3 regions of the Leclercia sp. W6 genome follow, and region 2 is predicted to be linked to each of the others. Evidence: predicted binding sites of a transcription regulator. Region 2 holds the regulator's gene; each other region holds the start of a gene.
The links. The regulator Fur, encoded in region 2, represses iron uptake genes when iron is present. The targets are predictions, from matches to a motif close to ATAATAATGAGAACNACTATCAA.

Region 1: fhuF (siderophore-iron reductase FhuF) is a predicted target of Fur. The motif match lies at 1,317-1,339, and genes of this name have one in related genera.
Region 3: sodA (superoxide dismutase [Mn]) is a predicted target of Fur. The motif match lies at 6,521-6,543, and genes of this name have one in related genera.

Annotation. Positions count from the first base shown of each region.
Region 1 covers NZ_CP031104.1:2,989,018-2,999,362, forward strand. The annotation lists gene rsmC (16S rRNA (guanine(1207)-N(2))-methyltransferase RsmC) at 1-571, shown strand, start outside; tRNA gene DVA43_RS14595 (tRNA-Leu) at 713-799, shown strand; tRNA gene DVA43_RS14600 (tRNA-Leu) at 829-914, shown strand; tRNA gene DVA43_RS14605 (tRNA-Leu) at 946-1,031, shown strand; gene DVA43_RS14610 (DUF1435 domain-containing protein) at 1,071-1,301, opposite strand; gene fhuF (siderophore-iron reductase FhuF) at 1,458-2,246, shown strand; gene DVA43_RS14620 (PTS sugar transporter subunit IIC) at 2,302-3,645, opposite strand; gene DVA43_RS14625 (YbaK/EbsC family protein) at 3,973-4,431, shown strand; gene bglJ (DNA-binding transcriptional activator BglJ) at 4,473-5,108, opposite strand; gene DVA43_RS14635 (response regulator transcription factor) at 5,108-5,839, opposite strand; gene DVA43_RS14640 (threonine/serine exporter ThrE family protein) at 6,275-7,051, shown strand; gene DVA43_RS14645 (threonine/serine exporter) at 7,042-7,515, shown strand; gene DVA43_RS14650 (TetR family transcriptional regulator) at 7,582-8,223, shown strand; gene DVA43_RS14655 (organic hydroperoxide resistance protein) at 8,254-8,682, shown strand; gene dnaT (primosomal protein DnaT) at 8,788-9,333, shown strand; gene dnaC (DNA replication protein DnaC) at 9,330-10,067, shown strand; gene DVA43_RS14670 (DUF2501 domain-containing protein) at 10,150-10,345, shown strand, end outside.
Region 2 covers NZ_CP031104.1:2,327,481-2,337,825, reverse strand. The annotation lists gene nagA (N-acetylglucosamine-6-phosphate deacetylase) at 1-479, opposite strand, end outside; gene nagB (glucosamine-6-phosphate deaminase) at 536-1,336, opposite strand; gene nagE (N-acetylglucosamine-specific PTS transporter subunit IIBC) at 1,662-3,683, shown strand; gene glnS (glutamine--tRNA ligase) at 3,863-5,530, shown strand; gene chiP (chitoporin) at 5,965-7,371, shown strand; gene chiQ (ChiQ/YbfN family lipoprotein) at 7,415-7,747, shown strand; gene fur (ferric iron uptake transcriptional regulator) at 7,894-8,340, opposite strand; gene fldA (flavodoxin FldA) at 8,630-9,160, opposite strand; gene ybfE (LexA regulated protein) at 9,316-9,603, opposite strand; gene ybfF (esterase) at 9,732-10,345, opposite strand, start outside.
Region 3 covers NZ_CP031104.1:3,761,700-3,772,044, forward strand. The annotation lists gene rhaS (rhamnose ABC transporter substrate-binding protein) at 1-639, opposite strand, end outside; gene rhaD (rhamnulose-1-phosphate aldolase) at 721-1,551, opposite strand; gene rhaA (L-rhamnose isomerase) at 1,647-2,906, opposite strand; gene rhaB (rhamnulokinase) at 2,903-4,372, opposite strand; partial or broken gene rhaS (HTH-type transcriptional activator RhaS) at 4,673-5,509, shown strand; gene rhaR (HTH-type transcriptional activator RhaR) at 5,583-6,431, shown strand; gene sodA (superoxide dismutase [Mn]) at 6,617-7,237, shown strand; gene yiiM (6-hydroxyaminopurine reductase) at 7,304-7,987, shown strand; gene cpxA (envelope stress sensor histidine kinase CpxA) at 8,014-9,387, opposite strand; gene cpxR (envelope stress response regulator transcription factor CpxR) at 9,384-10,082, opposite strand; gene cpxP (cell-envelope stress modulator CpxP) at 10,233-10,345, shown strand, end outside.

The sequences.
Region 1 (10,345 bases), 660 kb from region 2:
CGACGCGGAAAAATACTGGGGTGAATATCAGCTGGATGGCCTGACCATCAAAACCCTTCCGGGCGTCTTCAGCCGCGACGGTCTGGACGTGGGCAGCCAGCTGCTGCTCTCCACTTTTACGCCGCACACCAAAGGTAAAGTGCTGGATGTCGGCTGTGGCGCAGGCGTGCTCTCCGCGGTCCTCGCAAGCCACTCGCCGAAAGTGCGTTTAACCCTCACCGATGTGGGCGCATCCGCCATCGAAGCCAGCCGCGCGACCCTTGCGGCCAACGGCATTGAGGGCGAAGTTTTTGCCTCCAACGTCCTCTCCGACGTCACCGGCCGTTTCGATATGATTATCTCCAACCCGCCATTCCATGACGGTGTGGAAACCAGCCTCGAAGCCGCGCAGACCTTGATTCGTACCGCGGTACGCCATCTGAACAGCGGCGGTGAGCTGCGCATCGTGGCGAACGCCTTCCTGCCGTACCCGAAAGTGCTGGATGAAGTCTTCGGCTTCCACGAAGTGCTGGCGCAAACTGGCCGCTTTAAGATCTACCGCGCCATCATGACCCGCCAGGCGAAGAAGTAACGTCTCCCGCTGGCCTGAGCCGCCCGTTCAGGCCATTTTTGCAGCAAATAATAACTCCCGCACAATTATCTGTTGACGAAAAGCTGAAAACATCTAGAATGCGCCTCCGTGGTTACGATACTTTTACTGTATCGATGGTCTGCGAAGGTGGCGGAATTGGTAGACGCGCTAGCTTCAGGTGTTAGTGTCCTTACGGATGTGGGGGTTCGAGTCCCCCCCCTCGCACCAATAACCATGATTGATATTGCTCGCACTGGGCGAAGGTGGCGGAATTGGTAGACGCGCTAGCTTCAGGTGTTAGTGTCCTTACGGATGTGGGGGTTCGAGTCCCCCCCTCGCACCAACGAGGCGATATCAAAAAATAAGATGACTGTGCGAAGGTGGCGGAATTGGTAGACGCGCTAGCTTCAGGTGTTAGTGTCCTTAGGATGTGGGGGTTCGAGTCCCCCCCCTCGCACCAATTATCTTATCTCTCCTGCTTTTCTCTCTTCTTCTCCCGTTAGTTCAGATTCATTACCAGCACCCACATTCCCGCAATCAGCGCAACACATGATGGCAGCAGCACGAAATGCCGCAGTTGTTTATGCCAGATCATGGCGGATGAAATCAGCAAGCCCGACGCGATAATGACTTTCCAGACCGCTAACGACAGATCGGTACACGCCAGCCCGGCCATGACCATCCCCGGCAGTATCACGCCCCATCCACTTCCCAACGCTCTGCTCAACATGATTCGTCTCTCAAATCGATAATGATAACCAATATCATATGATAGATTTTCTCATTTGTCAGCGTTAAGGCCGGATGTGTAAAAAGCCTTGCGCACGGTTTTATCTATAGTTAGGATTGGCAATCATTATCATTTAGATTTTTATCCAGCTAACTTATGGCCACACGTTCCGCACACGCTGTTGAGAATATTATCTGGCAAACGCCGCTGTCGACCAGGCCTTCAGGGCTTGCGGACGCGATGCGTGACGCTATCGGTCAGACGCGTGCCTATCTGCTGGATGTCATCAAGCTGGACGAACCCCATCCTCATCACGCCATGACGCTGGCGCAGTGGCAGCGTCCTGCCGAACTGCAGTCTTTGCTGGCGACTTACTCCGATCATATTTACCGCAACCAGCCCACGATGGCGCGGGAAAACAAGCCGCTGCTGTCGCTGTGGGCACAGTGGTATATCGGGCTGATGGTTCCACCGATGATGCTGGCCCTGCTGACCCAGGATGTGGCGCTGGATATTTCCCCGGAACATTTCCACGTTGAGTTTCACGAAACCGGACGCGCGGCCTGCTTCTGGATCGACGTTCAGGAAGACAGCCAGGCAACCTCGCTGTCGCCCCAGCAGCGTATGGAAATGCTGGTGACGCGCGCCCTGGTCCCGGTGGTTGACGTGCTGGAAGCGACGGGTGAGATCAACGGCAAACTTATCTGGAGCAATACCGGCTATTTAATTCACTGGTATCTGACCGAAATGAAACCCCTGCTGGGGGATGAGAAAGTGGACGCGCTGCGTCAGGCGATTTTCTTTGCCCGCCAGCTCTCCGATGGGCGTGACAACCCGCTTTACCGCACCGTTGTTCCACGCGACGGCCTGCTGGTGCGTCGTACCTGCTGTCAGCGCTATCGCCTGCCGGACGTTCAGCAGTGCGGCGATTGCACGCTGAAGTAGTTTGTCAGGTCCAATAGATGAAAACGGCAACCCGAGGGTTGCCGTTTTGCTTTTATTACGCGACCTGCTGACTTTCTTCTTCTGCACGCTGGGCCTCTTCGGCCTCCTGCGCCAGCAGCTGCTTCTCGTAGACCTTAAAGAACGGGTAGTAGATGATGGCGGAAACCATCGCTAACAGCAGGACCAGGATCGCCGCACGGAAATCCCAGCCCAGCGCCCAGGCAGCCCCCACCGGCGCAGGAGCGGTCCAGGGAACCACCGAAATCACGCGACCAATTAGATCCAGCTTCATCGCCGCCCACGCCAGCACCGCGTTGACCATTGGCGCCAGCAGGAACGGGATAAAGAACACCGGGTTCATCACGATAGGCGTCCCGAAGATGACCGGTTCGTTGATGTTGAAAATACTCGGCACCACGCTCAGCCGTCCAATAGAACGCAGGTGCGCCGAACGGCTACGCAGATAGCAGAACACCAGCCCCATCGTCGCCCCGGAGCCGCCAATCACAATGAAGAAGGTCCAGAACGCCTCCATAAAGATGTGCGGCAGCGGCGCGCTTTGCGCCAGCGCGGTCTGGTTCATCCCCAGGTTGGTGAGCCAGAACATCTGCAGCATACCGGAGACAATCGCCGCCCCGTGGATACCTGCAAACCACAGCAGGTGACCAATCAGCACCGCCAGCAGGATCGCCGGCAGCGAGTCCGCCGCGGAGACCAGCGGTTTAAAGATGGCCATGATCGCCTGCGGGATCAGCATGCCAAACTCAGACTGAATGAACAGGCTCAGCGGATAGAGGGTGAGCACCACCACCAGCACCGGGATCAGCAGGTCGAAGGAGTTCTTGATCATCGGCGGCACCTGGTCGGGCAGGCGAATACCGATGTTGTGCGCCTTCAGAAAACGCATCATCTCCACACAGTAGATTGCCACCAGAATGGCGGTGAAGATCCCCGTCCCACCGAGGCTATCCACCGGCAATGCGCCTTTAGTTTTTGGCGCGGCGATCAGCAGGAAGGCCATCAGCGACAGCATGGCGCACATGAAGGGGTCGAGCTGATGCGACTTAACGTAGTGCTTGCCGAGGTTGTAGGCGATAGCGGCACAGATATAGAGGGACATCACGCCCATCGTCATATCGAAGGGGGTGAGGATCTGGCCTTCAAACTGTTTTGCCATATCCAGCCAGGCGCGGGCAAAGCCCCATGTGGTGTCCGGCGAAAACGGCGGGTAAGCAAACACTAATAAGAACGAGCCAACAATCATAAACGGCATCGCGGAGATAAAGCCGTCACGGATCGCCATCACGTGACGCTGAGAGGAGATGCGTCCGGCAATGGGGCTGACATAGTTTTCAACAAATCGGAATATCAGGTTAAACGCAGCATGGTTGGCAGACATAACGGCTCTCCTGTCAGACGATCGTTTCGGGCGCTGTGACGCCGCACGGTGTTCCATATACCACTTTCACCACCTTGCTGGTTCGCTTACCAGCGGTACTGCTCAAACGGATAGGTTTCATAATCGACTCTTATTATTGGATACAGGGGAAGTGACGTAATCAGTATTAATCTCCATATCATGGTCTGCAACCGGTTACTGTAACCGGTTTCCGTGATTGTGAAGAGGATCCAGAAATCGCTGATATAAGAAGTGTGTGACCTGGTAAATATTTACAGAGCATAATTTCTTATGACCGACTACACAGAGTATTTTCTGCAGGAAACAATGAGTTTGCAGTCTGTGCGCCAGTTTTTTGCTGACCACGCCCCGGATGTTGAAGTCATCGAACTGGGTCAGAGTACCGCTACCGTTGCGCTGGCTGCCGAGGCCCACAATGTCGCGCCGGGTCAGATAGCGAAAACGCTGTCGCTAAAAATTAAAGATGAGATGATCCTCGTGGTTGCCAAAGGCGATGCGCGTCTTGATAACAAAAAGCTGAAGCAGACGTTTGGCGCAAAGGCCAGGATGCTGAGCAGTGACGAGGTGGTGACAATCACAGGGCATCCTGTGGGTGGCGTCTGCCCTTTCGGACTGGAAACGCCGCTGGCGGTCTATTGTGACATCTCGCTAAAACAGTATGCGGAAGTGCTGCCCGCTGCCGGTGCGATCCACAGCGCGGTCCGTATTTCTCCGGAAAGAATGGCCGAACTTACTCAGGCAACATGGGTAGACGTTTGCCTGTAAGTCCCGCGCCAGAACCGTTCTGGCGCAGACTTTCGCATGGGCTATGAAAAGTGCTGGGACATGAAGCGCGAGTTGCGGGGATCCGGGACGGGAAAATGCGTCAGGATGTCCGCCGCGTGCAGTAATCCCACGTCGGAACGCACACCGAGCTTAATCATGGCATTAAATTTATGCGCACGAATGGTTTTGATGTTGCGATCGAGCCGGGTGGCGATTTCCGGGATGGAGAAGCCGCACGACATAAACTGCAAAATGGCGCGCTCGGTTGGGCTCAGCAGTCTCCCACGATGGATATTCCAGTGGTTATTATGACTGTCATTGACCCGTCGGTTCTCACTCAATATTTTGCTGAGTTGCTCCTGCAGTTCGGCGAGTGGCTCAGATTTGAGAATGACGCCATGCAGGCGTGACGGCGAAAGCTGATTAATCAGGCTCGCTTCTGCCTCATCTGATGCGAGCACAATTCGCTGAATCATGCCGTACGTGGTGGCCACTTCCTTAATACAGACCAGGCAATTACGCCGTTCTTCCCGCTCATCCGAGAGTGAATAAATTAACGACGTGTATGGAACAAAACTAAGTGATGACTGGAAACTATTAATATTATTAAAAAGGTGGACTTCATAACCTTTAAGTGAGGGACTGGCAAAAAGATGCTTCAGCCCCATAGCACTCATCATGCACTTTTCGACGATAGCGATATGTCTTTTTGGCGCGCTCTTTTCCATTCGTCTTGCTCTCCATAGGCAGAGAATAAACTCAGCTCTTTCATTCCCTTAGTGCTGTTAATCCACGCGTACATTTCGGCATTACTCGTTAAAGCAAGTCTTCTCATGGCACTGTTTTTTTGCGCGCTTACCGTTTTATTACTCTTTTTCAGCAATGCGGCGATTTGATTAATACCCCAACCTTTTCCCAGTAAGCGTAATACTTTACGCTCTGAGAAGGTCAACATGACTTCGTCCTGATTGTCATATAAATCATCTGGATCGGGGATTAATAGCGTCTGGCTAATACGTTCAGCGTTTTCACTACCCGCCCGGATAGCCTTAACCACACTTTCGATGGGCTCCATGTTGGATAGCAAAGTGCTTTCTGGACGCATTAAGTGCTCAACAGCGAGGGGGTAAATTGCCCGAGAAACCAAAAATATCCAGTGAATATCCCGATACTGATTTTGTAATACGTGATACTGATTGCAAATATTACGCGAATTACGCTGTTCATCTGAAATATCAACGATGACCACGCCTGCACGACGCAATTGAAGAAGCGTCAGCTCTTCATGGGTCCGACAGTATGAACGATCGTAGTCCGGGAAATAGCGAGACATAATGCTGCCGAGGCCGGTCTGCATTATGGGTGACTTTCCAATTATTATTACACTCTTACAGATCAATGACGGCATTTTCGCTCCGAATCCATTCATACGTTCATTCCACGTCTTTCATCCAATTGAAATACCTGTTTGTCTAACAGGGCGACGTAAAAATGTAATGTCTTTCCTTTTCTATTAGCTGAACGAAATGAGATTGCGATAAGAATCAGCATCACAAATGTATACACCGCCAAAACGGCATTAATATCGCAAAATAACGCCGCAATGTTAACCCCTGGCGCGCGATATTTTTAAAAAGAGCAAATTAGATATTCTAAATATAAATTAAATAAATATGTAAATATAAAATGCATAGAAATTAATAATTAATCAGCTGAACGTAATACCTGTTTACAGCACTAATCTGCTTAAACCTTGATCTGGCCCAGAGCAAACGCCACCGGGTTGTGTGCTAAAAGTAGACATTCCGGCTATCCACTCGTCACTCTCTCCTCAGGGCAACAGATGCAGGCAGATCAATCCTCACAACGCGCCGTTACGCGACTGTGTATTCAGTGCGGCCTTTTTTTATTGCAACACGGTGCCGAAAGCGCCCTGGTCGAGGAGCTCTCTACCCGACTGGGGCTGGCCCTGGGGATGGACAGCGTAGAGAGCTCCATCTCCTCTAACGCGATTGTGCTGACCACCATTAAAGCGGGCCAGTGTCTGACCTCAACGCGTAAAAACCACGATCGTGGGATCAACATGCACGTCGTCACCGAGGTGCAACACATTGTGATCATGGCGGAACACAAGCTGCTGGATGCGCAGGGCGTCGAAAAACGCTTCAGCCAGATCAAGCCGCTGCGCTATCCACGCTGGCTGGTGGCGCTGATGGTGGGTCTCTCCTGCGCCTGCTTCTGCAAACTTAACAACGGCGGCTGGGACGGCGCGATGGTGACCTTTATCGCCAGCACCCTCGCCATGTACGTGCGTCAGGTGCTGACAGGCCGGCATCTGCACCCACAAATTAACTTCTGCATCACCGCCTTTGTCGCCACCACGGTCTCCGGCCTGCTGCTGCGGCTGCCGGGCTTTGCCACCACCCCGACCATCGCCATGGCCGCCAGCGTACTGCTGCTAGTGCCGGGCTTTCCGCTGATTAATGCCGTGGCCGATATGTTCAAAGGCCACATCAATACCGGCCTTGCCCGCTGGGCGATAGCCAGTTTACTCACCCTCGCCACCTGTATTGGGGTGGTGATGGCCATGACGTTATGGGGGCTTCGCGGATGGGCGTAATCGATTTTCTCTGGGCGCTGGCCCAGGACATGATGCTGTCGGCCATTCCGGCAGTGGGCTTTGCTATGGTGTTTAACGTTCCTCATCGCGCCCTGCCGTGGTGCGCGCTGCTGGGGGCCATTGGCCACGGCTCACGCATGACGATGATGACCGCCGGGCTGAATATCGAATGGTCGACCTTTATGGCCTCGATGCTGGTGGGCAGCATTGGGATCCAATGGTCGCGCTGGTATCTGGCCCATCCGAAGGTCTTTACCGTTGCGGCGGTGATTCCGATGTTTCCGGGCATCTCTGCCTATACCGCAATGATTTCGGCGGTGAAAATTAGTCACTTTGGCTACAGCGAAGCGCAGATGATTATGCTGCTGACCAACTTCCTGAAAGCCTCGTCCATCGTCGGCGCCCTCTCAATAGGGCTGTCGATCCCCGGACTGTGGCTCTACCGCAAACGCCCCCGGGTTTGAGAGTTGTGTTCTCCCGCTGCCGTGGTGATAATCCTCTGCTCTCATGTGGCTAAGTAAGGAGCAGATGTGTCTAACCCCGGCAGCGAAAACGCGGAAAACGGCGACGGCTCCCGCCTGAAAGACAAAATCTTCCTCAGCGCCCTCTCGCTGTTTGCCGAGTACGGGCTTAACGGCGCACGTATGGAGCAGATCGCCGAGAAAGCGGGCACCACCAAACGGATGGTGGTGTATCACTTTAAGACCAAAGAGAACCTCTATCTGCTGGTGCTGGAATATGTCTACACCCAGATCCGCGCCAGTGAAAAGCAGCTCAGTCTGGATGCAATGCCGCCCGTAGAAGCGCTGGTGCAGCTGGTGGAAACCACCTTTGACTATCATGCCGACCATCCGGACTACATTCGCATTATCTGCATGGAGAACATGCAGCGGGGCCGGTTTATGCAGCAGTCGGCCTTGCTGCGACAGGTGAACCGCAGCGCGCTGGATCTGCTGGAAACCATCCTCAAACGCGGCAAAGAGAAGCAACTCTTTAACCAGACGGTGAACGCCCGGGATCTGCACCGCCTCATCAGCAGTTTCAGCTTTCACTATGTGGCTAACAGCTATACCTTCACCCTGCTGTTTGAGGATGGCGCCGATGAACAGGCCCAGCGGCAACACTATCGAAAAATGGCGGTTCAGGTTGCCTTGCGTTATACCTGTCCTTAGCGCAAACAACCCTGAGATAAGGAATCCACCATGTCTTTAGAAAAAGTTGTCTATACCGCCAAAGCCAAAGCCACCGGAGGCCGTGATGGCCGCGCCACTTCGTCCGACGGCGTACTGGATGTCAAACTGGGCGTCCCCAAAGAGATGGGCGGCGCGGGCGGTGAAGTGACCAACCCGGAACAACTGTTCGCGGCGGGCTATTCAGCCTGTTTTCTCGGCGCCATGAAATTTGTGGCTAACCGCGACAAAATCACTATGCCGCAGGACGCCTTTATTGAGGGCGAAGTGGGGATCGGGCCGCTACCAACCGGGTTTGGCATCGAAGCGAAACTGAATATTCACCTGCCGGGAATGGACGCCGATGAGGCGAAAAAGCTGGTGGATGCGGCGCACATTGTCTGCCCGTACTCTAACGCCACCCGCAACAATATCGATGTGACGCTGAATATTATCTCCTGATTTTTCAGGGGGTCAGGGAGCGGGTTTCAGACCCCTGCCTGCCCCCTCCTCTCTGTGCTACCATAAGCCCATATCTCGTCCGCAGTAACTCAGTAGAGAAGTATTATGTCCTCCAGAATCCTGACCACCAGCGTCACTGGCATTGATGCCTTTATGCACGATCCCCGCGGCGTGCTGTCCAGGGCGCAAGGCGGTACTGTCGCCGTTTTCGCCGACAATGCACCGGCTTTTTACGCCATCACGCCGCAGCGTCTGGCCGAGCTGCTGGAGCTGGAAGCGCGCCTGTCGCGCCCGGCCAGTGACGTCACTCTGGATACCCAATTCTTCGAGGAACCCACCAGCGCGCCGGTGGCAGTGCCGATGGGCAAATTCGCCATGTATAACGGCTGGCAGCCGGATCCCGACTTCCAGCGTCAGGCGGCGCTGTGGGGCATTGCCCTCACTCAGCCTGTCGCCCCGGAAGAGCTGGCCGCCTTTACCGCGTACTGGCAGGCGGAAGGGAAAGTCTTTCACCATATTCAGTGGCAGCAGAAGCTGGCGCGCAGCGTACAGATCAACCGGGCCAGCAGCGGCAACCAGGCCAGACGCGATGTGAATACCTTTTCAGAACCGGATAAACAGATCCCCCACGGATTCCGAGGTGCCAAATGAAAGAGTTCGGCGAACTGATGAAACGTCTGCAGAAGATCATGCCCGCTAACGTCAAACCGGCCTTTACCACTGGTGAAGAGTTGCTGGCGTGGCAAAAAGAGCAGGGTAAGATCCGCGCAGCAGCGCTGGCACGGGAGAACCGCGCCATGAAGATGCAGCGCACCTTTAACCGCTCCGGCATTCGTCCTCTGCATCAGAACTGCTCCTTCGACAACTACAACGTCGAGACCCAGGGACAGCTCCAGGCGCTGCAACAGGCGCGCCAGTACGTAGAAGAGTTCGACGGCAACATCGCCAGCTTTATCTTCAGCGGCAAGCCGGGCACCGGCAAAAACCATCTCGCGGCGGCCATCTGCAACGAGCTGCTGCTGCGGGGCAAATCGGTGCTGATCATCACCGTGGCTGACATCATGTCGGCGATGAAAGATACCTTCAGCAACCGGGAGACCAGCGAAGAACAGCTGTTGAACGATCTGAGTAACGTCGATCTGCTGGTGATCGACGAAATCGGCGTGCAGACCGAATCGCGCTATGAAAAAGTGATCATCAACCAGATTGTCGATCGTCGCTCCTCCTCCAAGCGCCCGACCGGCATGCTGACCAACCATAACGTTGAAGAGATGACCCGTCTGCTGGGCGAGCGGGTGATGGATCGCATGAAACTCGGTAACAGCCTGTATGTGATTTTTGACTGGGAAAGCTATCGCAGCCGCGTTACCGGTAAAGAGTATTAGGATATTTACCCAAGTTCTGCGCTGTCGCGAGGTTTATACTGGCTGCCACTCCCCCCGGCGGGCAATCGACAGAGTAGGTCTTATGAAAACACATTTTCTTCTTAGCGCCGCAGTCAGCGCCCTCCTGATGACGGGTGCAGCCCAGGCGGCCTCCTCCTGGCAGGATACGCTTAACAGTGCCGCCAGCCAGCTCAGCGCGGGCAGTGGCAGCAACAGCACCGCCACAACGTCCCAGAACGGTGGCCTCTCCCTCTCCTCGCTCACCGGTCTGCTCAACA
Region 2 (10,345 bases):
CAGAGGAAATCAACCAGTTCATCGTCAGGTTTACGGACGTAATCAGGATTATGGGTGCCTTTCTTGACGATATTCAGCCACGGTCCCTCAAGGTGCAGACCCAGCGCCTGGTGTGGATATTTCGCCAGATATTCACGCATCACGCGAACGCCTTGCTTCATCAGGTCGTCGCTAGTGGTGATAAGCGTCGGCAGGTAGCTGGTGCAGCCCGATTTTTCATTAGCACGCTGCATAATTTCCAGCGTTTCAACGGTGACAGCGTCGGCGGTATCGTTGAACTGCACGCCGCCACAGCCGTTAAGCTGTACGTCGATAAAACCGGGGGAGATGATTGCTCCATTGAGCGAGCGTTGTTCAATGTCCGCTGGCAGTTCAGCCAGTGGGCAGACACGTTCAATCAGGCCATTGGCGATAACGATCGCATGGTCATCCAGAATTTCATGGCCGGTATAAATCCGACCGTGGGTTAAAGCGTACATAACGACCCCCGGTTTAAAAATAGCATGCCGTCTCTGCAGGCAGAGACGGCGTCACATTACAGATCTTTAATGTTTTCTGCTTCTAATTCGTTGAAATATTTCAACGTCTTCACTTTCAGTTCCATGGTAGACGGTTCATCGCATACCACAACCGCTTTCGGATGCAGCTGCAGGCAGCTGATGGTCCACATGTGGTTGACGTTGCCTTCTACCGCCGCCTGCAGCGCCTGCGCTTTCACGCTGCCCAGCACCAGAATCATCACTTCTTCCGCATCCAGCAGGGTACCCACGCCAACGGTCAGAGCATATTTTGGCACTTGGTTAACGTCGCCATCAAAGAAACGGGAGTTTGCCACACGGGTGTCATGTGTCAGGGTTTTGATACGGGTACGGGAGGCCAGAGAAGAGGCAGGTTCGTTGAAAGCGATATGGCCGTCGTTGCCGACGCCACCCATGAACAGGTGGATTTTACCGTACGAGCGGATTTTTTCTTCGTAATGACGGCACTCTGCATCGATATCCGGTGCATTTCCATCCAGCAGATTAATATTTCCCGGTTTAATATCAATATGATCAAAGAAATTCCGGTGCATGAAGCTATGGTAGCTTTCCGGGTGATCTTTTGGCAGGCCAACGTATTCGTCCATGTTGAAGGTAACAACATGTTCAAAGCTAACCTGGCCCGCTTTATGCATCTCAACCAGTGCTTTATAGGCGGTAAGAGGTGTGCCACCGGTCGGCAGGCCGAGTACAAAAGGACGATCGGCTGTCGGTTTAAACGCATTGATACGTTGTACGATATGGCGAGCAGCCCATTTACCTACTTGTTCTGCGGTTGCCAGGGGGATCAGTCTCATTATTCACCTCTGAAGTTTTAGTAAAAGTTGGCGGATTGCTTGTCGGGGCATGCTATAAGCCTAACCTGGTTCACACCGAGAGGGGGCAATCCGTCTTGATTTTTCGTATCATAAAATAAGTTTTCCCTGTTTGCCAGTGCAGGGGAGGGGGATAAACAATATTTGGTGACAAAACTCACAAAAAGTACGCGTTTAATTTGCGATACGAATTAATTTTCCACACACTCTCAAAGCCAGTGAATCATCAACTGTATTTACAAGTTAGTGACACAATAAAAACACAGCTGAGAACATACCGTTATAGGGGTCTCATAGGGGGAACAAATTGAGCATTTTAGGTTACTTACAAAAGGTTGGCCGCGCCTTAATGGTGCCGGTCGCCACGCTGCCAGCGGCGGCAATACTGATGGGTGTCGGTTACTGGATTGACCCGGTGGGTTGGGGTGGAGACAACGCGTTAGCGGCGTTCTTCATTAAATCCGGTTCTGCCATTATCGATAACATGTCCGTACTGTTCGCCATTGGTGTGGCTTATGGTATGTCCAAAGATAAAGACGGCGCTGCGGCGTTGACCGGCTTCGTGGGCTTCCTTGTGCTGACCACGCTCTGCTCCCCGGCTGCGGTTTCTATGATCCAGAAGATCCCCGCCGACCAGGTGCCGGCTGCGTTCGGTAAGATCAGCAACCAGTTCGTGGGGATCCTGGTGGGTATCATCTCCGCTGAACTCTACAACCGCTTCAGTGGTGTTGAGCTGCCAAAAGCGCTCTCCTTCTTCAGCGGCCGTCGTCTGGTGCCGATCCTGACCTCCTTTGTGATGATCGTTGTGGCCTTCATCCTGATGTACATCTGGCCGGTGATCTTCGACGGTCTGGTGAACTTCGGTGAACAGATCCAGAAACTGGGTTCTGTCGGTGCGGGCGTCTATGCGTTCTTCAACCGTCTGCTGATCCCGGTCGGTCTGCACCACGCGCTGAACTCCGTATTCTGGTTTGACGTTGCCGGTATCAACGATATCCCTAACTTCCTCGGCGGTGCACAGTCCATCGAAGCAGGTAAAGCAGTTATCGGTATCACCGGTCGCTACCAGGCGGGCTTCTTCCCAATTATGATGTTCGGTCTGCCGGGTGCTGCGCTGGCTATCTACCACTGCGCACGTCCTGAGAACAAAGCGAAGGTACTGGGTATTATGATGGCGGGCGCATTCGCGGCCTTCTTCACCGGTATCACCGAGCCGCTGGAATTCTCCTTCATGTTTGTGGCGCCTGTGCTGTATGTGATCCACGCCGTACTGACCGGTATCTCTGTATTCATTGCAGCAAGTATGCAGTGGATCGCGGGCTTCGGCTTCAGTGCTGGTCTGGTGGATATGGTGCTCTCTTCCCGTAACCCACTGGCGGTTCACTGGTACATGCTGATCCCACAAGGTCTGGTGTTCTTCGCTATCTACTACGTGGTGTTCCGCTTCACCATCACCAAATTCAACCTGATGACCCCGGGCCGTGAGCTGGCGGTTGCCGGTAGCGAAGCAGATGGTCAGGATGTGAATGTCAGTGCTGCAACCAATGAAGACGTTTCTGGTCTGGCGCGTCAGTACATCGCGGCAGTTGGCGGCTCCGATAACCTGACCGGTATCGATGCCTGCATCACCCGTCTGCGTCTGAACGTGAAAGACTCTTCTCTGGTCAACGAAGCAATGGCGAAGCGCCTGGGCGCATCTGGCGTCATTCGTCTGAACAAAACTAGCGTGCAGATTATCGTTGGCTTCGTGGCTGAGAAAATCGCCAATTCGATGAAAACTACCGGTCCTGTTGCCGCTGCTGAAGCGACATCTGCGCCAGCTGCCGCACCTGCGGCTGTTAAGCCACAGGCTGTTGCCAACGCGACCACCATCGCAGCACTGGTTTCGCCAGTGACCGGCGACGTAGTGGCCCTGGAGCAGGTGCCTGATGAAGCCTTCGCCAGCAAAGCTGTCGGTGATGGCGTGGCGGTGAAACCAACGGATAAAACCGTGGTCTCTCCGGCTGCCGGTACCATCGTTAAAATCTTCAACACTAACCACGCGTTCTGCCTGGAAACCGAGAAAGGCGCGGAGATCGTTGTCCACATGGGTATCGATACCGTTGCGCTGGGTGGTCAGGGCTTCAAACGCCTGGTCGAAGAGGGTGCGGAAGTGGTTGCGGGTCAGCCGGTTCTGGAGATGGATCTCGACTTCCTGAACGCCAACGCGCGCTCGATGATTAGCCCGGTTGTCTGCAGCAATATCGATGACTTCAGCGGCCTGGTCATTAAGGCGCAGGGTCAGGTCGTTGCTGGCCAGACACCACTGTATGAAATTAAAGGCAAATAAGTGCTCCTGAGTAAGCGTTAGTGCCTGAGCGGCGGGGATATCCCCGCCGCTTTTTTTTGCAGCAATCGCCCTCATAATTCTCTTCAGAGACCGTTTTTTGCGTAACTAAAGGTTGTCACTACGCCCGGCTTATAAGATCATATGCCGTTATACGTCGTTTACGCTTTGAGGAATCCACGATGAGTGAGGCTGAAGCCCGCCCGAGCAACTTTATCCGTCAGATCATTGATGAAGATCTGGCCACTGGTAAGCACACCACAGTTCATACCCGTTTCCCGCCGGAGCCGAACGGCTACCTGCACATTGGTCATGCGAAATCGATCTGCCTGAACTTCGGCATCGCGCAGGACTACCAGGGCCAATGCAACCTGCGTTTCGATGACACCAACCCGGTGAAAGAAGATATCGAATACGTAGAGTCCATTAAGAACGACGTGCAATGGTTGGGCTTCAACTGGTCTGGCGACATCTGCTACTCCTCCGACTATTTTGACCAGCTGTATGCTTACGCCGTAGAGCTGATCAACAAAGGTCTGGCCTACGTTGACGAGCTTTCCGCTGACGAAATCCGCGAATACCGCGGTACGCTGACCGCGCCGGGCAAAAACAGCCCGTACCGCGATCGCAGCGTGGAAGAGAACCTGGCGCTGTTTGAAAAAATGCGTGCCGGTGGCTTCGAAGAGGGTAAAGCCTGTCTGCGCGCTAAAATCGATATGGCCTCGCCGTTTATCGTGATGCGTGACCCGGTGCTGTACCGCATTAAGTTTGCCGATCACCATCAGACCGGCAGCAAATGGTGCATCTACCCGATGTACGACTTCACCCACTGCATCAGCGATGCGCTGGAAGGCATTACTCACTCCTTATGTACGCTGGAGTTCCAGGACAACCGTCGCCTGTATGACTGGGTGCTGGATAACATCTCCATTCCGGTACATCCGCGTCAGTACGAGTTCTCTCGTCTGAATCTGGAATACACCGTGATGTCCAAGCGTAAGCTGAACCTGCTGGTGACCGACAAGCATGTTGAAGGCTGGGATGACCCGCGTATGCCAACCATCTCCGGTCTGCGTCGTCGTGGTTATACCGCAGCATCTATCCGCGAGTTTTGCAAACGCATCGGCGTGACCAAGCAGGACAACACCATCGAGATGGCGTCGCTGGAATCCTGCATTCGCGAAGATCTGAACGACAATGCGCCGCGCGCCATGGCGGTTATCGATCCGGTTAAGCTGGTTATCGAAAACTACCCGCAGGGCGAAAGCGAGCTGGTGACCATGCCTAACCATCCGAGCAAGCCGGAGATGGGCAGCCGTGAGGTGCCGTTTAGCGCAGAGATCTGGATCGATCGTGCCGACTTCCGCGAAGAAGCGAACAAGCAGTACAAACGTCTGGTGCTGGGCAAAGAAGTGCGCCTGCGTAATGCCTACGTGATCAAAGCTGAGCGTGTTGAAAAAGACGCTGAAGGCAACATCACCACCATCTTCTGCACCTACGATGCCGAGACCCTGAGCAAGGATCCTGCCGATGGTCGCAAGGTGAAGGGCGTTATCCACTGGGTCAGCGCGGCTCATGCACTGCCGGTTGAAATCCGTCTGTACGATCGCCTCTTCAGCGTGCCAAACCCGGGTGCTGCTGAGGACTTCCTGGAGGTGATTAACCCGGAGTCGCTGGTGATCAAGCAGGGCTTTGCAGAGCCATCCCTGAAAGAGGCTGTTGCTGGTCATGCGTACCAGTTTGAGCGCGAAGGTTACTTCTGCCTCGACAGCCGCTACGCCACTGCAGACAAACTGGTGTTTAACCGTACCGTCGGTCTGCGTGATACCTGGACGAAAGTCGGTGAGTAACTGATTATTTTTCGATAAACGCCGCGCATAGCGGCGTTTTTTTTGCCCCGCAAGCAAGCCATTAACCGACTATATGTTCGCGTTGCGAATTAATCCCATTTCTTAAAATGATTCGCTTTCTCTTCCCTTTCACAAATTCACGATAATAGCTATCGAACTGGCCGTTAAATAGCTGTCTGTTAAAAATAACCCGCTAATTACGTGCATTATTTTAATTAAAAATTCTTTTCAGTTTTGATTGTTACAAATAGCAATCAAATATGTGCGCTTTGTCATAATCCTGACTTTTGATCGCTGAAAAGCATTGATAATTCGCGTCGCGAAAAATAGTCTACAGACAGGAGATGTAAGCGGGTATTTCTGGTTACCTCCATTTTTTACTTTTTTGTTTTTCGCCGTTTAAGGCGCTTTAAATACGTCAAAGAGGATTAATTATGCGTACGTTCAGTGGCAAACGTAGTGCGCTTGCGCTGGCTATTGCCGGTGTAACAGCAATGTCAGGCTGGATGGTTTCTCCGAAAGCCCAGGCCGAAGGTTTTATTGATGATTCCACGCTCACGGGCGGTATTTATTACTGGCAGCGTGAACGTGACCGCAAAAATGTCGAAGCAGACAAATACGAAACTAACCTGGCTCACTCCACCTGGAACGCCAACCTTGATTTCCAGTCGGGCTATGTGGCCGACATGTTCGGTCTTGATCTCGCTGCGTTCACAGCCATCGAAATGGCGGAAAATGGCGACAGCGGCCACCCGAACGAAATTGCGTTCTCCTCCAGCAACAAAGCCTATAAAGAGGACTGGTCCGGCGATAAGAGCGGGATCAGCCTGTATAAAGCGGCTGCTAAATTTAAATACGGCCCGGTCTGGGCCCGCGGCGGCTGGCTGCAGCCAACCGGTCAAACCCTGCTAGCGCCGCACTGGAGCTTTATGCCGGGTACCTATCAGGGTGCCGAAGCCGGGGCCAACTTTGACTACGGAGACAGCGGTGCGCTGAGTTTCTCGTACATGTGGACCAACGAGTACAAAGCGCCGTGGCACCTCGAGATGGACAAGTTCTATCAGAATGACAGAAAAACCCGCGTCGATTATCTCCACTCCTTTGGCGCGAAGTACGATTTCAAAAATAACCTAATTCTGGAAGCCGCCTTTGGTCAGGCCGAAGGTTACATCGATCAGTATTTTGCCAAAGCCAGCTACAAGTTAGATATCGTGGGCGGCCCGCTCTCGACCAGCTACCAGTTCTACGGCACGCGTGATAAAGCCGACAGCGGCACCGTGAATGATATCTACGACGGCACGGCATGGCTGCAGGCGCTGACCCTGGGTTATAAGGTCGGGCAGGTCGATTTACGTCTGGAAGGGACTTACGTTAAGGCGGAAGGGCAGCAGGGTTACTTCCTGCAGCGTATGACCCCAACCTACGCTTCGTCCAACGGCCGTCTGGACGTGTGGTGGGATAACCGCTCCGACTTCAACGCCAACGGCGAAAAAGCGGTCTTCTTCGGCGCGATGTATGACCTGAGCAACTGGAACCTCGCAGGCTGGAGTGTGGGCGCGTCTTATGTTTACGCCTGGGATGCAAAACCGGCAGACTGGCTGATCAACAGCGCGGGCCAGCGTGAAGATATTGCCTCTAACAAGATTAAAGAGTCGGCCTACAGTCTGGATGCGATCTACACCCTTCAGGATGGTCGCGCGAAAGGAACTATGTTCAAACTGCACTTCACGCAGTATGACAACAATTCCGATATCCCAAGCTACGGCGGCGGTTACGGCAACATCTTCCAGGATGAGCGAGACGTGAAGTTTATGGTTATCGCCCCGTTCACCATCTTCTGATGACACATCCGGCGGGGGATAACCCCGCCGACCGGAGACTGCTATGCTGAAAAAAATCGTACTGGTCGCGCTGGTGGCATCAGGACTGACCGCCTGCGCGCAACCTCAGACCCAGAAAGAAGATACCCGTCTGAAAGAGGCCTACAGCGCCTGTATCAATACCGCTGAAGGGTCGCCAGAGAAGATCGAAGCCTGCCAGAGCGTGCTGGACGTGCTGCGCCAGGAGAAGGCGCACGAGCAATTTGCGACGCAAGAGACCGTTCGGGTTGCGGATTACCAGGCCTGTATCCAGGCGCGTAAAACGGGTAACAATCAGGACGTGACCAAAGACTGCGATAAAATCTGGCAGGAGATCCGCAATAACAACAGCAAGTAATCGGCTGTTTGCCACGCCCGATGGCGCTACGCTGACACGGGCCTACAAATGCGTAGGTCTGTGTCAGTGAGGCGCCACCGGGCTTTTTACATAATGACAGGCAAAAAAAAGCCAACCGTCAGGTTGGCTCAGAGTATGCGGATGAATTATTTCGCGTCGTGCGCGTGGTCATCTTCGCGGCAGTCGCCTTCGGCACAGTGGCCATACAGGTAGAGACTGTGGTTGGTCAGACGAATGCCGTGACGGGCGGCAATTTCACGCTGACGTGATTCGATAGAGTCGTCGCTGAATTCGATCACTTTGCCGCAATCCAGGCAAATCAGGTGATCGTGGTGATGCTGCTGCGTCAGTTCAAATACGGATTTCCCGCCTTCAAAATTGTGACGCGTCACGATGCCTGCATCGTCGAACTGGTTCAGTACACGGTAAACGGTAGCCAGACCAATCTCTTCGCCCATGTCGATCAGACGCTTGTATAAGTCTTCCGCACTGACATGATGGTTATCCGGACCCTGAAGCACTTCCAGGATTTTTAACCGTGGAAGCGTGACTTTCAGTCCGGCCTTCTTTAATGCGGTGTTGTTGTCAGTCATGCGGAATCTGTCCTGTTGCTAAACGATTCACTTCTAAAGAAGAAGTGACAGAAAATGCACCTGGGAAATGCGTCTCATTATAGAACTGCCATGACCTAATGAAAACTGCAAGTCTCAAGTAAAGTATGCTTATAAAAACGTGGTACCGCCAACAAACTTGTTACAGGGTGACCCGTTTGAACCTGGATCATTGTACAGGTATGGCAGGAAAAGTTAAAAATTTGTAGCAATTATTTTGATTGATATTACCTATCAATGCGGCGCAACTTCAACGTTGCGCCGCAGCATTTCAGGCGTTGAGGATATCGTCGAGATGCAGCTCTTCGCGAACCTGCTTAACCCATTTCTCTACGCGCTCAGCGGTCAGTTCAGGCTGACGATCTTCGTCGATGGCGAGGCCCACGAAGTGATTATCATCGGCCAGACCTTTTGAGGCTTCGAAGTGGTATCCAGCAGTTGGCCAGTGACCAACGATCACGGCGCCGCGCGGCTCAATGATGTCGCGAATGGTGCCGAGAGCATCGCAGAAGTACTCGGCATAGTCTTCCTGATCGCCACAGCCGAACAGGGCAACCAGTTTGCCGTTGAAATCGATCTCTTCCAGAGACGGGAAGAAGTCGTCCCAGTCGCACTGCGCTTCACCGTAGTACCAGGTAGGGATGCCCAGCAGCAGAATATCGTAACCTTCGATATCTTCTTTGCTGCTTTTCGCAATGTCATGCACATCGGCAACGTCTTTACCTAGCTGTTTTTGAATGTTTTTTGCGATATTTTCGGTATTACCCGTGTCGCTGCCAAAAAAAATGCCGATGATTGCCATGAGTAAAATAACCTCTTGAAACTTAATGGTATGGTGGCGCAATTTAGCCACGGATAAGGGCAATCATAGCAGAACAGAGAAGCCTGCGGAAACTGCAATCACCCAGGACTGCACTCTGTGCTACATGAAAGCAATAAGAAGGGGAGTTTTCTGACTTACGCTTTGCCGTGCCATTTCTCGAGCTGCGAAATCAGCATCTCTTCAATCAGCTCACTGCGGCTGATATCACGAGCATTCGCCAGCTCGTTCAGCGCATCGACGGCTTCAGCGTTCAGTTTCAGCTCGACGCGTTTAAGCCCGCGGCTTTTATCGCGTTTAAGCTGATTGCGCTTATTGATGCGCAGCTGTTCATCACGCGAAAGCGGATTGGTTTTCGGTCGTCCCGGGCGACGCTCATTCGCGAACAGATCTAATGTCGTGCGGTCCGTGTGTTCTTTGGCCATGATTTTGAGAATTCGGGGGAAACAAGACACCCTGCTAATGCCCGGGCGATAAGCGCGCCATCATACATCACCGAAAACGGCACGCCAACGACTGGAGGCCCGCAGGCGACCAGTCGCTCTCTTTTTAATCAATTTGCCGTGTCAGCGAGGTAACGACGGATAGCGCGCAGCACCGCGTCCGGTTTTTCGGCATGTACCCAGTGTCCGGCCCCGGCAATGACATGCGCACGCGCCTGGGGGAATTGCGCCAGCAGCGCATCACGGTACGCTTCGGTCACGTACGGGGAGTTGCCGCCGGTAATAAACAGCGTCGGATGCGGCCACGCCGGTACCGGCTGCCAGCCGACGATCTGGTCATACTGATCCCAGAGCACCGGCACGTTAAAGCGCCACTCGCCGTCGACGAAGGATTTCAGCAGAAACTGCACCACGCCTTCTTCATCAAGATGTTCGCGCATGACCGCTGCGGCCTGCTGGCGGGTACTGACGCCAGCGTCCGTGACGGCGTTGATAGCGGCGAAGATCTCATCATGGCGGCGCACGTCGTAATCCACTGGCGCCACGTCGATCACCACCAGGCCCGCAATGCGCTCCGGCGCAAGCGCCGTCAGCGCCATCACCGCTTTGCCACCCATGGAGTGACCAATCAGGATCGCTTTTTCAATATTATGCTCATTCAGCGTATCCAGCAGATCCTGGGCCATATCGGCGTAGGTCATCTGCGGCGAGCGCGGCGACAGGC
Region 3 (10,345 bases), 1.4 Mb from region 2:
CAGATCCGGGTAGGTTTTCAGCAGGCCAACCGCTTCGCGGTAGCTCTTGTCAGAGAGATCGTCGCCATAGGCCACGGTCACCAGATTGACGGACGGGTACTGCGGCAGCACCTTTTTCATCTCGGCAATCCAGGTGTTCTGGTTGGTAGAGGTAGGGGTAGCGCTCAGCACCGCCACGTCGCCTTTCTCCACATTCAGCGCTTTCAGCGCGTCGGCCGCCAGCTTGACGTTGGTCTCGCCAATCAGCGCGTTATTAGAAGGGTTAAGGTGGATCTGGCGCCCGGCTTTCGCCACGCCGGAATCCCAGGAGACCACTTTGATCCCGCGCTGCATCGCTTTTTTCAGCACCGGTACCACGGCGTCAGGATCGTTGGCGGAGATGGCGATCGCATCGACACCCTGAGCGATCAATCCGTTCAGCACTTCGATCTGGGCTTCTGCGGTGGTGGTGGTCGGGCCGGTATAAATGACTTTGACATCCCCCAACTCTTTAGCTGCCTCCTGGGCACCCACGTTTGCCGCTTCAAAGAAGCCATTACCTAAGGATTTCGCCACCAGGGCGATTTTCACTTCAGCTAAAGCAGAACCGGACAACGCCAGGGCGGCAACGGTGAGGATCAAGCTTGTCTTTATTTTCATTGCTTTTACTCCACTTAATTGAGTTTTGTAGGGTTTGCAGGTGTAGGTTCGCCCCGTCTCAATGAGCGGGGCGCGATGTTCTTATTTGTAGAGATCTAACGCTGACTGCACCGGGTTAACGCCAAAGCGTTTACCCAGCGCAATCAGTTCTTCCCGGGTGATGGTCTGCTTCATGCCACCCATTGAATAAACTTTTACCAGCACTTCGGCAGATTTCTCGGCGGTATCGATCAGGCCAAAGGTTTCGTCCAGCGTCGGGCCGCTGCCGAACACGCCGTGGAATGGCCACAGCACCAGCGAATGTTTTTGCATCTCCACCGCCGTGGCGCTGCCGATTTCGTCGGTACCCGGCACCATCCACGGCAGAATGCCCACGCCATCCGGGAAGACCACCAGACACTCGGTGCTGCCTTCCCACAGCTGGCGGGTGATGACGTCTGAGTTGTTCTCCAGCACAAAGGTCAGGGCGATCAGGTTGGTGGCGTGGCAGTGCATGATCACCCGATCTTTCCCCCCCGTGGCTTTGATGCGCTCGCAGTGGGAGAGGAAGTGGGCCGGCAGTTCAGAAGTTGGCACCGCTTCGTCAGTCAGCCCCCAAAGAATGTGGTAGCCCGCGCCGTCGCTGTCCACTTTTACCACCCCTAAATTGGCGGTGGGATCGAGCTGTACGTTGCGGAAGAATTTGCCGGAACCGGTGACGATAAACGGCGTGTTGGCGAGCAGCGGCATCGGCTGGCTCAGGGCGATATAGCGCGGTTTGGCGTGGAAATCCGCTTCAAACGGGGCGATATCCGCGTCATCCAGGCGCAGCGTCAGGTTGCCGCCGTTGCGCTCGTCCCAGCCTTTCAGCCATGCGTCGGAGGTGGCTTTGATCATGCCCTGGACGAACCAGGATTGAGTGATGGTCTGCATTCTGTGTTTCCTTTGAAAATGCCCGGCGGCGCTTCGCTTACCCGGCCTGGTTTTACCCGTAGGCCCGGCAAGCAAAGCGCCGCCGGGCAATGTCTTTACTTACGATTGGCTAATACGTCCTGCTCATACGCCCGGATGTTATCCAGCCACTGGCTGCCCGCCGGGGCGTCGTTGCGCTGGCAGTACATCTCCCATACCGCCTGCCACGGCAGTGATTTTTGCTCTTCCAGCAGGGCCAGACGCGCGGTGTAATCCCCCGCGGCTTCCAGCGCGCGCAGCTCGGCGGTGGGCTCCAGCAGGGCGCGCAGCAGGGCTTTCTTCATGTTGCGGGTGCCGATCACCCACGCCGCGATGCGGTTGATGGAGGCATCAAAGAAGTCGAGGCCGATATGTACCCGGTCGAACAGGTCATGGCGGATAATCTCGCTGGCGATGGCCTGGGTTTCGTCATCCAGCAGCACCACGTGGTCGCTGTCCCAGCGCACCGGACGGCTGACGTGCAGCAGCAGGTGCGGCACATAGAGCATCGCGGCGGAGATCTTGTCGGAGATGACCTCAGTCGGATGGAAATGGCCCGCGTCCAGACACAGCGCGGTCTGGCGGCTGGTGGCGTAACCCATGTAGAACTCGTTGGAGCCCACGGTGTAGCTCTCGGCGCCAATGCCGAACAGCTTGCTCTCCACGGCATCGATGTGGTGCGCCGGGTTCAGCTTTTCACTGATGGCTTCATCCAGCGCCGCCAGCAGGCGCTGACGTGGGGCGAGGCGGTCAACGGTGATGTCTTTCATTCCGTCCGGGATCCAGATATTCATCACCGACGGGGTGCCAAGCTGCTCGCCAAAGTATGCCGACACGCGGCGGCTGGCCTTCACGTGGTCGATCCAGAACTGGCGGATCTCGTCATCAGCGTGGGCGAGGGTAAAGCCGTCGGCGCTCAGCGGATGCGAGAAGCAGGAGGGGTTAAAATCCAGCCCCAGCTTGTTGGCTTTCGCCCACTCGACCCAGTTTTTAAAATGTTCCGGTTTGATGGCGTTACGCTCGACGGGCTCGTCGGATTCCAGATAGATAGCGTGCAGGTTCAGGCGCTTAGGGACCGGGATCAGGCTCAGGGCCAGCTCCAGATCGGACCGCAGTTCGGCGGCGTTGCGTGCCTTGCCCGGATAGTTACCGGTGGCCTGAATACCGCCGGTCAGCGCGCCGCCCGGGTTCTCAAAACCGGCGACGTCATCACCCTGCCAGCAGTGCATAGAGACCGGCAGACGGTCGAGCTGACGCAGAGCCTCCTCGACATCCACGCCCACGGCGGCGAAACGCTGTTTAGCCAGTTCCCAGGCTTGTTCAAGTTGAGTGGTCATGCGCAAAGCTCCTTTGTCGGTCGTTGTTGCTGAAACTGCGCCCGGTAGCGGGCAATCTCATGATCGGGATGAGGGGTAAAGGTGGTCAGGCCATAGTTGCCGGTCACCACCTGGCGGAACTGGTCGACGTTGTTCAGTTCGTCGAGGGTCATCAGCTGAATGCCAATATTGCCGAGGGTGGAAGCCTCGACCGGCCCGGCTAACACCTTGATGCCGCAGGCGTTGGCGCACAGCTGGTTGAGCAGCTGGTTCTGGCAGCCGCCGCCCACAATGTGCAGCTCGCTGAACGGCTTCCCGCGCAGGGTGGCCAGCTCGTGCAACACCTCGGCATAGAGCAGGGCGAGGCTGTCGAAGATGCAGCGCGCCAGCTCGGCGGCGCTCTCCGGCACCGGCTGCGCACTTTCGCGGCAGGCGGCCTGGATCTCGGCGCTCATATTGGCCGGATTGATAAAGCGATCGTCATTGGGGTTGATCAGGAAGCGGCACGACGGCAGGGTTTCCGTCTCAGCGATCAGGGCAGCCAGGTCGCTGATACCTTTTTCCTTCAGCACCCGCTGCAGCAGCCACAGCCCCATAATATTTTTCAGTACCCGGTAGCGGCCCTCTGCGCCGCCCTCGTTGGTAATGTTGGCCGCCAGCGCGCTATCGCTGGTGTAGGGGGTTTTGCTCTCAAAGCCCATCAGCGACCAGGTGCCGGAGGAGAGATACGCTGCATCCTTTGAGGCCAGCGGGGCGGCGATCACCGCGCTGGCGGTGTCATGGCTGGCGACGGCCACCACCGGGATGGCATTCTCCTGGGGGCAAATCCAGTGACCGATCACATTGCCCGGATGGGTCGGCGTGCCAAACCAGTCGCGCGGCGCGCCGGTCCAGTTGAGCAGGTTCTCGTCCCAGGTATCGGAATTGATGTTCACCAGCTGGGTGGTGGTGGCGTTGGTATATTCCCAGTTCATCTGGCCGGTAAGGCGGTAGCTGAAGTAGTCCGGGATCAGCAGGGCGTGGGCGACCTTCGCCACCAGCTCCGGCTGCTGCTCAACCAGGGCACGCAGTTGATAAAGGGTATTAAAGGGCAGGAACTGGATGCCGCTGCGGCCATAGATCTCCGCTTTGCCCAGCTGCGCCAGCGCGTGCGTCATTACCCCGTCGGTGCGGTTGTCGCGGTAGGAGACCGGCAGGCCGACGCGCTGGCCGTGGCTGTCCAGCAGCACATAATCCACGCCCCAGGTATCAATCCCGATGCTGTCGATGCGAATGCCTTCTTCACAAACCTTATTCAGCCCGGTGCGGATCTCCGCTTCCAGGGTGTCGATATCCCAGCAGTCAAAGCCGTCCCGCTTTTGCAGACAGTTAACGAAACGGTGGATTTCGCGAAGCTGAAGCGTGCGCGCCTCGCGGTGGTAGCTTGCCAGCATCACCCGGCCGCTGGATGCGCCTAAATCGACAGCCACACAATGGCGAAAAGTCATGGTCCGGTCCTTCCTGAAGTCATTGCCGGACAGTGTAAAAAAGGGAAGGAAAGGCGACCTTCTTGCCACTGACAGTGCATTTCTGGCGCTGGCAAGAAAGCAAAGATGAACGTGAGAGAGTTCACATTTTCTGTTTTTAACGGCTCTTGCAGGCGATGTGACGGTGACCGCATTTCCAGATCTTTCCCGCTGCTTCTTGAAAAAGCGACAGGGTTTGCGCCATTTGCTGTCGAAAATTTAAGGTGAGGCGGGGAGCCCTAAATTACTATTTTGAGAACTCTTATCATCTGGTGACCCGTTATGACCGTACTGCACAGCGTGGATTTTTTTCCTTCAGGCCACTCGCCTGTGGCGATTGAGCCGCGGCTGCCCCAGGCTGCCTTTCCGGAACATCATCATGATTTTCATGAGATTGTGATCGTGGAGCACGGTACGGGTATCCATGTCTTCAACGGCCAGCCGTACACCATCAGCGGCGGAACGGTCTGCTTTGTGCGCGATCATGACCGGCACATGTATGAACATACCGATAATCTGTGCCTGACCAACGTGCTCTATCGCTCCCCGGAGGCGTTCTAGTTTTTGTCGGGATTGAATCAGCTGCTGCCCCAGGAGCAGGACGGGCACTATCCGTCGCACTGGCGGGTGAACCAGGCCACGCTGCAACAGGTGCGCCAGCTGGTGAGCCAGATGGAGCAGGCTGAAGAGGGGCAGGAGACGCACGCCCTCGCCAGCCGTGAAATCCTCTTTATGCAGCTGCTGGTGCTGCTGCGCCGCGGCAGCCTGGTCGAAGGGGCGGCGGATAACGACGCCCGCCTCAACCAGCTGATGGCCTGGCTGGAAGATCACTACGCGGAGGATGTCTGCTGGGAGACGCTGGCGGATAACTTCTCTCTTTCGCTGCGCACCTTGCATCGCCAGCTCAAACAGCACACCGGGCAGACGCCGCAGCGCTACCTGAACCGGCTGCGGCTGATTAAAGCGCGGCATCTGCTGCGCCATACCGATGATAGCGTCACAGATATCGCCTATCGCTGCGGTTTCGGCGACAGTAACCACTTTTCGACCCTGTTTCGCCGGGAATTTAGCTGGTCGCCGCGCGATATTCGCCAGGGCCGGGATGCTTCACTTCAGTAACGCGAGGAAAATCACCGTTTTATTGCCGTAAAGCGGGTAATAATGTCAGGTTATTCCCCGGTGAGGTTGTGACGTGGCAGGACAGTTGATTCTTCGCAGAGCCGATTTTTTTGCATCCGCTGCTCAGGCCGTCGCGGTGGCGGACCGCTATCCGCAGAATGTCTTTGCCGAACATACCCACGACTTTTGCGAGCTGGTGCTGGTGTGGCGCGGCAACGGCCTGCATATCCTCAACGATCGCCCCTACCGTATTACCCGCGGTGACCTGTTTTACATCCGCGCGGAAGATAAACACTCCTACGCCTCGGTGAACGATCTGGTGCTTCAGAACATCATCTACTGCCCCGACCGGCTGAAGCTCAACGTGGACTGGGGAGCCAACATCCCCGGCTTTATGAACGCCCGCGGGGCACCGCACTGGCGGCTTGGCAGCAACGGTATGACTCAGGTGCGCCAGATCATTGCCCAGCTGGAGCAGGAGAGCCTGAAGGACGATCCCCACGGCTATGACCTGGCGGAGCTGCTGTTTGCCCAGCTGGTGATCATGCTCAAACGTTACCGCTACGCCCCGGACAACCCGACCGCCAGCGAGCCGGAAGCGCTGCTGGATAAGCTTATCACCGCGCTGTCCGGCAGCCTGAACCGCAGCTTTGTGCTGGAGAAGTTTTGCGAGCAGGAGCAGTGCAGCGAGCGAGCCCTGCGCCAGCAGTTCCGCACCCAGACCGGCATGACGGTGAACCACTATCTGCGTCAGCTGCGGATCTGCCACGCCCAGTATCTGCTGCAGCATACCGAGCTGATGGTCAGCGAAGTGGCGATGCAGTGCGGCTTTGAGGACAGCAACTACTTCTCGGTGGTGTTTAACCGCGAAGTGGGGATGACCCCGGTTCAGTGGCGCCACCGCAGCCATAACGCCGCGTAATAGAATCCCGGCTCTACCCCTGACTTCTCCGCAGCCCCCGCCAGATCAGTGACATAACGAAAAGTTATAACCATATTAAAACTACGGCATTGATAAACATTTTCAATATCATTTAATTAACTATAATGAACCAACTGCTTACGCGGCATTAACACGTTTGCCGCCCGACAATAATGGAGATGATTATGAGCTATACCCTGCCATCCCTGCCGTACGCTTACGACGCCCTGGAGCCGCATTTCGACAAGCAGACGATGGAAATCCATCACACCAAACACCACCAGACTTACGTTAACAACGCCAACGCGGCGCTGGAAAGCCTGCCAGAATTCGCGAGCCTGCCGGTTGAAGAGCTGATCACCAAACTGGATCAACTGCCAGCCGACAAGAAAACCGTACTGCGCAACAACGCGGGCGGCCATGCTAACCACAGCCTGTTCTGGAAAGGCCTGAAAACCGGCACTACCCTGCAGGGCGACCTGAAATCCGCTATCGAGCGTGACTTCGGCTCCGTTGAGAACTTCAAAGCTGAGTTTGAAAAAGCGGCTGCTACCCGTTTCGGCTCCGGCTGGGCGTGGCTGGTTCTGAAAGGCGACAAACTGGCGGTAGTCTCTACGGCTAACCAGGACTCCCCGCTGATGGGCGAAGCAATCTCTGGCGCATCCGGTTTCCCAATCCTGGGCCTGGACGTGTGGGAACACGCTTACTACCTGAAATTCCAGAACCGTCGCCCGGACTACATCAAAGCCTTCTGGGACGTCGTCAACTGGGACGAAGCTGCGGCACGTTTCGCTGCTAAAAAATAAGGTTGCAAAGCCTTCTGTGAGAAGCGAGTCTGATGACTCGCTTTTTTTGTATCTGAAGGAGTAGAGATGCATTACCCGGTGAATGTGTTTACAGGCAAGGTAAGGGACTACGACGGCAGCCGCCCGAGCGCAATTGCTAAAGTGCAGGTCGACGGTGAGCTGACCTTAACCGACCTTGGACTGGCAGGTGACGAGCAGGCGGAAAAGAAGATCCACGGCGGGCCCGATCGCGCGCTGTGCCACTATCCGCGAGAGCACTATCAGCACTGGGCAAGGGAATTTCCCGCTCAGGCCGATCTCTTTGTCGCCCCGGCGTTTGGCGAAAACCTCTCAACCGAGGGGCTGACGGAGAAGAACGTCTTTATCGGCGACATCTTTCGCTGGGGGGATGCCCTGATCCAGGTGACCCAGCCGCGCTCGCCGTGCTTCAAACTCAACTTCCATTTCGGCATCAGCGATATGGCTACGCAGATGCAGAACGCGGCGAAAACCGGCTGGCTCTATCGGGTGGTGCTGGCAGGAGAGGTATCGGCGGATGCGCCCCTGGAGCTGGCGTCACGCCTGAGCGACGTATCGGTACAGGACGCCTGCGCTATCGCCTGGCATATGCCGTTTGACGACGAACAGTATCAGCGTCTGCTGGCGGCGGCGGGCTTGTCAACAAGCTGGACCAGAACCATGCAGAAACGGCGTTTAAGCGGGAAGATCGAGAATAATTCGCGGAGATTGTGGGGAAACCAGGCCGGGTAAGGCGAAGCCACTACCCGGCATAATAACTACGAACGTTTATACAACGGCAGCCAGAGGGTTAAACGCAACCCACCTAGCGGGCTGTCGTCCGCTTTCACCCAGCCGCGATGCTGCTGAATGGCGGTTTCGACAATCGCCAGACCCAGCCCGGTGCCGCCAGATTCACGGTCGCGGGCTTCGTCAGTACGGTAGAACGGACGGAAAATCTGCTCACGATCTTCCGGGCTGACGCCGGGACCATCGTCATCCACGTTAATGGTGATGCCGTCTTTATCCACCGAGAACGCCACCTCGATTTTGGTATGCGAGTAGCGCAGGGCGTTACGGACGATATTCTCCAGCGCGCTTTCCAGCGCATTCGGGTTACCGTACAGCGGCCACGGGCCCGGCGGGAAATTAACGGTGAACGATTTACCCATCTGCTCCGCTTCGAAGGCGGCGTTATCCAGCACTTCGCCCCACAAGTGGTTAGCCTTCATCGTTTCGCTGACCAGCGCGTTTTTCTGCTGATTGCGCGACATCACCAGCAGGTCGTTGATCATGCTGTCCAGACGGTGGGCTTCCGTTTCGATACGCTCCAGCTCCTTGCTCTCACCACTGCGGCGGCGCAGCAGGGCGGTGCCCAGTTGCAGACGCGTCAGCGGGGTGCGCAGCTCGTGGGAGATATCAGAGAGCAGACGCTGCTGGGTCGTCATCATCCGCTCCAGCGCCGTCACCATCTGGTTGAAGCTGGCCCCTGCCGCCAGGAACTCCTGCGGCCCGGCTTCCAGTTCCGGGTGCTGTCGCAGGTTGCCCTGCGCCACTTCATCCGCGGCGTTTTTCAGTTTGCGCGCCGGCTTCGCCAGGCTCCATGCGAGCCACAACAACAGCGGTGAACTCACCAGCATGGTGACAATCAGCAGCAGCAGCGGGCGGTCAAACAGCAGGTTGATAAAGTCGGACTGGGAGCTGCTCGCCGGGCGGATCAGGTAGAGCTGGTAATTATCCTCCCCGTCATTGACGGAGAACGGCCCCACCATCTCCACCCGACCATATTTTTTCTTTTGCGGGTGATCGGCGTTATCTGCCTGGCCAATGAAGTTACGGATGATCTGCATTTCATTGCGGTCCGCACCAATCACGCGACCTTCGCTGGTCACCAGCAGCAGGCGTTGTCCGGGAGGCGCCCATTTTTCGATAGCGCGAAACAGCCTGCGCCACCACATCAAATCATTGGGTGGATCGGTGGCCAGCTCTGCTTCTACGTGTTGCTCGATCATCACACCCTGACGTTGCTCGCTGTCGAGGAGCTCCGTCATCTGGCGTGAGTCGAGTTTTGGCAACATCAAAACCAGCATTAAAACCAGTGCCAGCGTCAGCCAGAAAATGGCGAAGATGCGGGCGGTTAAGCTACCTATCATGAAGCGGAAACCATCAGATAGCCGCGTCCACGCAGGGTTTTAAACCACGGGTGACCATCTTTGCGCTCCGGCAGCTTACGGCGCAGGTTCGAGATGTGCATATCAATGGCGCGGTCGAACGGCGTCAGGCGTTTACCCAACACTTCCTGGCTCAGATGTTCACGCGATACCACCTGGCCCAGATGCTGCGCCAGCAGGTAAAGCAGGGTGAATTCGGTGCCGGTCAGCTCCAGCGCCTGGCCGTCAAAGCTCGCTTCCTGGCGGCCTGGATTGAGGCTCAGGGAGTCCACTTCCAGAGTAGGGGAACCGTTGTCGGTGTTTTGCTGCTGCTCGCTCCAGTGGGAACGGCGCAGGATCGCCCGAATACGCGCCACCAGTTCACGGTCGTTAAACGGTTTTGGCAGATAGTCATCAGCGCCCAGCTCAAGGCCGAGTACGCGGTCAAGTTCGCTGCCGCGCGCGGTCAGCATAATAACGGGGGTCTGGTGTGTCTGGCGCAGCTCTTTAAGGGTGTCGATACCGTTTTTCTTCGGCATCATAACGTCGAGCAAAAGCAAGTCGATGCTATCGTCGAGTAGGCTCAGCGCCTGCTCCCCATCATGGGCAACCGACACGTCAAAGCCTTCCATGTCGAGCAACTCCTTTAAAAGGGATGTCAGCTCTCGGTCATCATCAACTAACAGGATTTTATTCATTGTTTAAATACCTCCGAGGCAGAAATTACGTCATCAAGGCTATCTAATCCATGACTTTACGTTGTTTTACACCCCCTGACACATGTTTGCAGCCTGAATCGTAGACTGTCTCTCGTTGAATCGCGACACGAAAGATTTTGGGAGTAAGTGATGCGCATAGTTACCGCTGCCGTCATGGCCTCAACGCTGGCGTTTAGTGCATTTAGCCAGGCTGCTGGAGCTATCACCGGCGATAACCGTTCCTCAGCAGAGGGCATTGCGCA